Linked DNA regions of Arthrobacter globiformis. Each later gene encodes a partner of the first gene's protein in a complex. Links are inferred from orthologs where the notes say so. Each region holds a gene or a part of one and is shown in the gene's direction. Other genes may lie near its edges.

Region 1 (3,100 bases):
CTGAAGAAGCAAAGGCCAACCTGTTCACCGGCCCGAGCGCATTCAGCGATTTCTCCTACGACACGCTGGGCGGCGACGGAGCTCCTGAGTTCCACGCCATCCCGCTGGATGACTACGACCTGGGCAACGACTTCCGGTAAGGGGAGGGCCAGGCCCTTTCGTGTCGCGTTCCGCGCCACGTAGGGACCCTGCTGCTCCGCCCTTGAATGACAGCCTGACGACGGATGGTCCCGCACCGCAAGGTGGGGGACCATCCCCGTTTAACGAGTGCTCCGGCAACGCCCTTTTGGGAACCCTAAACGGCGTTGCCGGAGCAATCGATGAGGGACGAGCGGCCGATTAAGGCCTCAGGGCAGTCCGTGCTAAACTTGAGACCAATTGTTATTGTGGCAGTGGATGAGTGCGCCCGGTGTTAGCTAGAAGGCTGTATCAGCTGAAAGGCAGAACCGAGAGCGACGTTTCCGGTTTGCAGGGTTCTTGTGCAACGTATGCCACATTTTCGCATGCCTAGGGACAATTGCGGCCGCGAGCCGCAGCGTCCTCCGTATGCGAATCCGACATCAAGGCTTCGCCTCAGCTGCTCTGGAGACTTCTTCAAAGCTCGGGCGGCGAGGCAAAGAAACAGGAGAGCGGCTGTCAGAGGCCGCTCCGGATAAAACGGAGAACACGAAAGTGCCTACGATTAACCAGCTGGTCCGCAAGGGCCGCACGCCGAAGGTCTCAAAGACCAAGGCTCCCGCGCTTAAGGGCAGCCCGATGCGCCGCGGTGTTTGCACCCGCGTCTACACCACCACCCCGAAGAAGCCGAACTCGGCTCTGCGTAAGGTTGCACGTGTGCGCCTCAACGGTGGCATCGAAGTTACCGCCTACATCCCCGGTGTTGGCCACAACCTCCAGGAGCACTCCATTGTGCTTGTCCGTGGTGGTCGTGTGAAGGACCTCCCCGGCGTCCGCTACAAGATCGTCCGCGGTGCCCTCGATACCCAGGGTGTCAAGAACCGTAAGCAGGCACGCAGCCGCTACGGCGCAAAGATGGAGAAGAAGTAATATGCCTCGCAAGGGTCCGGCCCCCAAGCGGCCGCTCGTATCAGATCCCGTCTACGGCTCCCCGCTGGTCACCCAGCTGATCAACAAGGTGCTCGTTGACGGCAAGAAGTCCACCGCAGAGCGCATTGTTTACGGTGCCCTCGAAGGTGCACGCGCGAAGTCCGGCGGCGACCCCGTCGCAGCCCTCAAGAAGGCCATGGACAACGTCAAGCCTTCCCTCGAGGTCCGCTCCCGCCGTGTCGGTGGCGCCACCTACCAGGTTCCGGTTGAGGTCAAGCCGGGCCGCTCCACCGCCCTCGCCCTGCGTTGGCTGGTCGGCTACTCCAAGGCCCGCCGCGAAAAGACGATGACCGAGCGTCTCCAGAACGAAATCCTGGATGCCTCGAACGGTCTCGGTGCCGCTGTGAAGCGTCGCGAAGACACCCACAAGATGGCCGAGTCCAACAAGGCCTTCGCCCACTACCGCTGGTAAAACTTCCCGTACGCCGCCGGCTCAAACGAGCCGGCGGCGAACGCGTAGTCCATCCGAAAGGGAGACACCGTGGCACAGGACGTGCTTACAGACCTTAGTAAGGTCCGCAACATCGGCATCATGGCCCACATCGATGCCGGCAAGACCACCACCACCGAGCGCATTCTGTTCTACACAGGTGTGAACCACAAGATTGGCGAAACGCACGACGGCGCTTCGACCACTGACTGGATGGAACAGGAAAAGGAACGCGGCATCACCATCACGTCTGCCGCCGTGACCTGCTTCTGGGAAAACAACCAGATCAACATCATCGACACCCCGGGCCACGTGGACTTCACGGTTGAGGTTGAGCGCTCCCTGCGCGTCCTCGACGGTGCCGTCGCCGTCTTCGATGGCAAGGAAGGCGTCGAGCCGCAGTCTGAGACCGTTTGGCGCCAGGCTGACAAGTACAACGTTCCGCGTATCTGCTTCGTCAACAAGATGGACAAGCTCGGCGCTGACTTCTACTTCACCGTAGACACCATCGTCAGCCGCCTCGGTGCCAAGCCGCTGGTCATGCAGCTGCCCATCGGCGCCGAGAACGACTTCATCGGCGTCGTGGACCTGCTCTACATGCGCGCACTGGTGTGGCCCGGCGATGCCAAGGGTGACGTCACCATGGGCGCCAAGTACGAAATCCGCGAGATCCCGGAAGACCTCAAGGCCAAGGCCGAGGAATACCGTTCAACCCTCGTGGAGACCGTTGCAGAGGCCTCCGAAGAACTCATGGAGAAGTACCTCGAAGGTGAAGAACTCACCATCGACGAACTCAAGGCCGGCATCCGCAAGATGACGATCAACTCCGAGCTCTACCCGGTGTTCTGTGGTTCCGCGTTCAAGAACCGTGGCGTTCAGCCGATGCTCGATGCAGTCGTCGACTACCTGCCGAACCCGCTCGACGTCCCGCCGATGATCGGTCACGATCCCCGTGACGAAGAGAAGGAACTGACCCGCAAGCCGTCCGCCGAAGAGCCGTTCTCCGCTCTGGCGTTCAAGATTGCTGCGCACCCGTTCTTCGGCCAGCTCACCTTCATCCGCGTGTACTCCGGTCACGTGGAAGCAGGCGCACAGGTGGTCAACTCCACCAAGGGCAAGAAGGAGCGCATCGGCAAGCTGTTCCAGATGCACGCCAACAAGGAAATGCCTGTTGAGGGCGCTACCGCCGGCCACATCTACGCAGCGATCGGTCTGAAGGACACCACCACGGGCGATACCCTGTGCGACTCCAGCAACCAGATCGTCCTCGAGTCCATGAGCTTCCCGGAGCCCGTGATCTCGGTTGCCATCGAACCCAACACCAAGGGTGACCAGGAGAAGCTCTCCACGGCCATCCAGAAGCTCTCCGCTGAGGACCCGACCTTCCAGGTCTCCCTCAACGAAGACACCGGCCAGACCATCATCGCCGGCATGGGCGAGCTCCACCTGGACATCCTGGTGGACCGCATGCGTCGCGAGTTCAAGGTCGAGGCCAACGTTGGCAAGCCGCAGGTCGCTTACCGCGAAACCATCAAGCGTGCCGTTGAGCGTCACGACTACACG
Region 2 (3,122 bases), 660 kb from region 1 along the record:
ACGCGTGCCCTGGCCAGGGGGCAGGCAGGTAACTATCCCGTCATAGTCATCGACGGCGTTGTCCGCGGACTGTGGCACCAGCGCCGCTCCGGAAAGAAAGTGGAGATCACCGCCGAACTGTTCCAGCCGGCGGGGGCATCCCAGCTGGAGGAGCTGGACCGGCAGGCGGAGCGGGTCGGGAACTTCCTCCAGTCCGAAACGCGCCTCACCCTGGGCACCGTGGATGCCGGGGGCCACGCCTAAGTCCTAAGCCCCCAAGCGGTTAGCGGCCAAGCCAAGCGGGGCCCGTTAGGGCTTAAAGCAGAAAGAGGCCCCTCATCGAGGGGCCTCTTTTATCCGGAGGGGACGACGGGAATCGAACCCGCGTAATCAGTTTGGAAGACTGAGGCTTTACCATTAAGCTACGTCCCCGAGGAAAGCGTTCCGGCGCACTGGCCTTTGGGCTTTTCTTCGGCGGCTGTTCAAGCCGGATATAACTAAACCTAATTCATGCCCCCAGTGTCAAATGTGCAAACGCGGCAGGGATGAACGTAGACTGTCCTGTGCATTACGGGGTGTAGCTCAGCTTGGCTAGAGCACCTGCTTTGGGAGCAGGAAGTCGCAGGTTCAAATCCTGTCACCCCGACTCTGCGGCCCGGGCCCCAGGCCTGGTCACAACAACGCGTTTGCAGAACCCATCCAACAAAACCAGGAGTACTTAGACCGTGAAGAGCGCTGTCGAGAACCTCACCCCCACGCGGGTCAAGCTCAATGTTGAGGTCCCCTTTGAGGAATTGAAGCCCAGCATCGACGAGGCATACAAGACTGTTGCTTCGCAGATCCAGGTTCCTGGCTTCCGTAAAGGCAAGGTTCCCGCCAAGCTGATCGACCAGCGCGTCGGCCGCGGCTACGTCCTGGAGACCGCCATCAACGAAGGCCTCAACGGCTGGTACCAGGCGGCCGTCCAGGAATCCGGCATCCGCCCCCTGAGCCGTCCCGAGGTTGAGATCACCGAGGTTCCGGACCCCTCCGCCACTGACGGCGAGCTGAAGTTCCAGGCCGAGGTTGACGTCCGCCCCGAAATCGAACTGCCCGACTACTCCGGCATCAAGGTCGAGGTTGCCGCAGCCGAGTCCTCCGACGCCGACGTCGACAAGGCCCTGGACGAGCTGCGCGGCCGCTTCGGCACGCTCAAGACCGTTGAGCGCCCGGCCGCTGACGGCGACTTCCTCAGCATCGACATCACCGCAAGCATCGACGGCGCCGAGGTGGACTCCGCTTCCGGCCTGTCCTACCAGGTTGGCGCCGGCACCATGCTCGAGGGCATGGACGAGGCCGTCACCGGCCTGAGCGCTGACGAGGACGCCATCTTCGACACCACCCTCGTGGGCGGCGACCACGCCGGCGAGTCCGCCCAGGTCAAGGTTGTCGTCAAGTCCGTCAAGGAGCGCGAGCTGCCCGAGGCGAACGATGACTTCGCCCAGCTGGCTTCCGAGTTCGACACCCTGGCCGAACTGCGCGAGGACCTCGCCAAGCAGGCCGCCGACTCCAAGGTCGTCGAACAGGGCGTCGAAGCCCGCGACAAGGTCCTGGACAAGCTCGTTGAGCTGGTTGAGGTTCCGGTTCCGGAATCCGTCGTCGAAGAGCAGCTCGAGCAGCACTTCAAGGCCGAGAACTCCCACGGTGAAGGCGAGCACGACACCGAAGAGCACCGCGCCGAGGTCAAGGCCAACACCGAGCGCGCCTTCCAGAACGAGATCATCCTCGACGCCATCGCCGAGAAGGAAGAAGTGGGCGTCAGCCAGAACGAGCTGATCGACTACATCGTCACCACCGCCAGCCAGTACGGCATGGACCCGAACCAGTTCGCCCAGATCATCGACCAGAGCGGCCAGGTCCCCATGATGGTCTCCGAGGTCCGCCGCCGCAAGGCGCTGGCCGTCGTCCTGGGCCAGGCCGAGGTCACCGACTCCGAGGGCAACAAGGTCGACCTGAGCGACTTCGTCCGCCCCGGCGGCGAAGAAGCTCCGGCCGTCGAAGCCGAAGCGGAAACCGAAGCTGAAGAGGCCGGCGAGGCCGTCGCGAACGACGATCCCGCAGCCGTGAAGTTCTAGCAGCTGCACGCATCAGTGCCGCCAGCCCCCGGGTCCTCGGATCCGGGGGCTGGCGCGTTAACGGCCGGTGTACAGCTCCCGCGGGCAATCGTGCGCCGTCAGCGAACAGCGCGATTCCGACGAACAATTCCGCCCCGAAAGCGGTTAGTGTCCAAGTAGTGAAGTTCAGTGATGTCGTTCAGTGATGTCACCGTCACCAGCGAGAGGTAAGTACACATGTCACAGCAAGCAGCGGCCCCCCGCATGGCAACCGTCGATCCTGCAGCCCAGGACAACTACATCTACAACCGCCTGCTGAAAGAGCGCATCATCTGGCTTGGCTCCGAGGTCCGCGACGAGAACGCGAACGCCATCTGCTCACAGCTGCTGCTGCTGTCCGCCGAGGATCCCAACAAGGACATCTACCTCTACATCAACTCTCCCGGCGGCTCGGTGACAGCCGGCATGGCCATCTACGACACCATGCAGTTCATCCCCAACGACGTCGTTACCGTCGCCACCGGCCTGGCTGCCTCCATGGGACAGTTCCTGCTGTCCTCCGGCACCAAGGGCAAGCGCTACGCCACCCCGAACGCCCGCATCCTGATGCACCAGCCTTCCGGCGGCATCGGCGGAACGGCTTCGGACATCAAGATCCAGGCCGAGCTGATCCTCCACATGAAGAAGGTCATGGCTGAGCTCACGGCAGACCAGACCGGCCAGACCGTGGAAACCATCCTCAAGGACAACGACCGCGACAAGTGGTTCACCGCCACCGAAGCGCTCGAATACGGCTTCTTCGACAAGATCTCGGCGCACGCGGGATCTGTCGCCGGCGGCGGCGGAACCCAGAATGCGTCATCCAACGGCCAGAGCTAACCGGCATCACGACAGAACTGAATCCAGGAGCAATGAACATGAACTACAATTTCGGATCGTCTGCCGGTAACCTGCCGACAAGCCGCTACGTTCTGCCGCAGTTCGAGGAGCGCACGCCGTACGGCTTCAAGCGCCAGGACCCCTACACCAAGCTCTTCGAGGACCGCATCA

The links.
Region 2: the proteins of rpsG (region 1) and tig are in contact, whole or in part, in a crystal structure (PDB 3GTY), measured with the Thermotoga maritima proteins. The link is inferred for Arthrobacter globiformis from one-to-one orthologs. Residues at the interface, in WP_004081843.1 of Thermotoga maritima: Lys34, Lys52, Lys55, Glu59, Arg62, Gln63, Glu66, Asn67, Lys69, Val71, Arg95, Ala109, Lys110, Lys111, Gly112, Arg113, Pro114, Glu117, Glu121, Ile124, Ala125, Tyr127, Asn128, Asn129, Thr130, Gly131, Lys135, Asp139, Arg142, Met143; in WP_004081061.1 of Thermotoga maritima: Glu122, Val124, Val129, Leu130, Tyr133, Glu188, Gly259, Ile262, Tyr263, Glu266, Ser270, Glu273, Gln274, Glu277, Arg308, Gln311, Ile312, Ser315, Tyr316, Glu325, Arg329, Arg336, Leu363, Phe366, Trp367, Arg373, Leu377, Arg381, Leu384, Glu387.

What each region holds. Positions count from the first base shown.
Region 1 is NZ_JAUSYZ010000001.1:4,150,935-4,154,034, reverse strand. The notes cover bases 1-2,783. They hold rpsG (30S ribosomal protein S7), read left to right. Parts: upstream 1-1,048; coding sequence 1,049-1,519; downstream 1,520-2,783. Other genes in these bases: fusA (elongation factor G), read left to right, coding at 1,589-2,783; rpsL (30S ribosomal protein S12), read left to right, coding at 673-1,047; QF036_RS18985 (DNA-directed RNA polymerase subunit beta'), read left to right, coding at 1-140. In the rest of the region: more of fusA, read left to right, coding at 2,784-3,100.
Region 2 is NZ_JAUSYZ010000001.1:3,487,223-3,490,344, reverse strand. What follows is about bases 94-2,898. They hold tig (trigger factor), read left to right. Parts: upstream 94-704; coding sequence 705-2,093; downstream 2,094-2,898. Other genes in these bases: QF036_RS15825 (ATP-dependent Clp protease proteolytic subunit), read left to right, coding at 2,337-2,898; QF036_RS15845 (winged helix DNA-binding domain-containing protein), read left to right, coding at 94-243. Also shown: more of QF036_RS15845, read left to right, coding at 1-93; more of QF036_RS15825, read left to right, coding at 2,899-2,951; QF036_RS15820 (ATP-dependent Clp protease proteolytic subunit), read left to right, coding at 2,990-3,122. UniProt on the Bacillus subtilis protein: Involved in protein export. Acts as a chaperone by maintaining the newly synthesized protein in an open conformation. Functions as a peptidyl-prolyl cis-trans isomerase.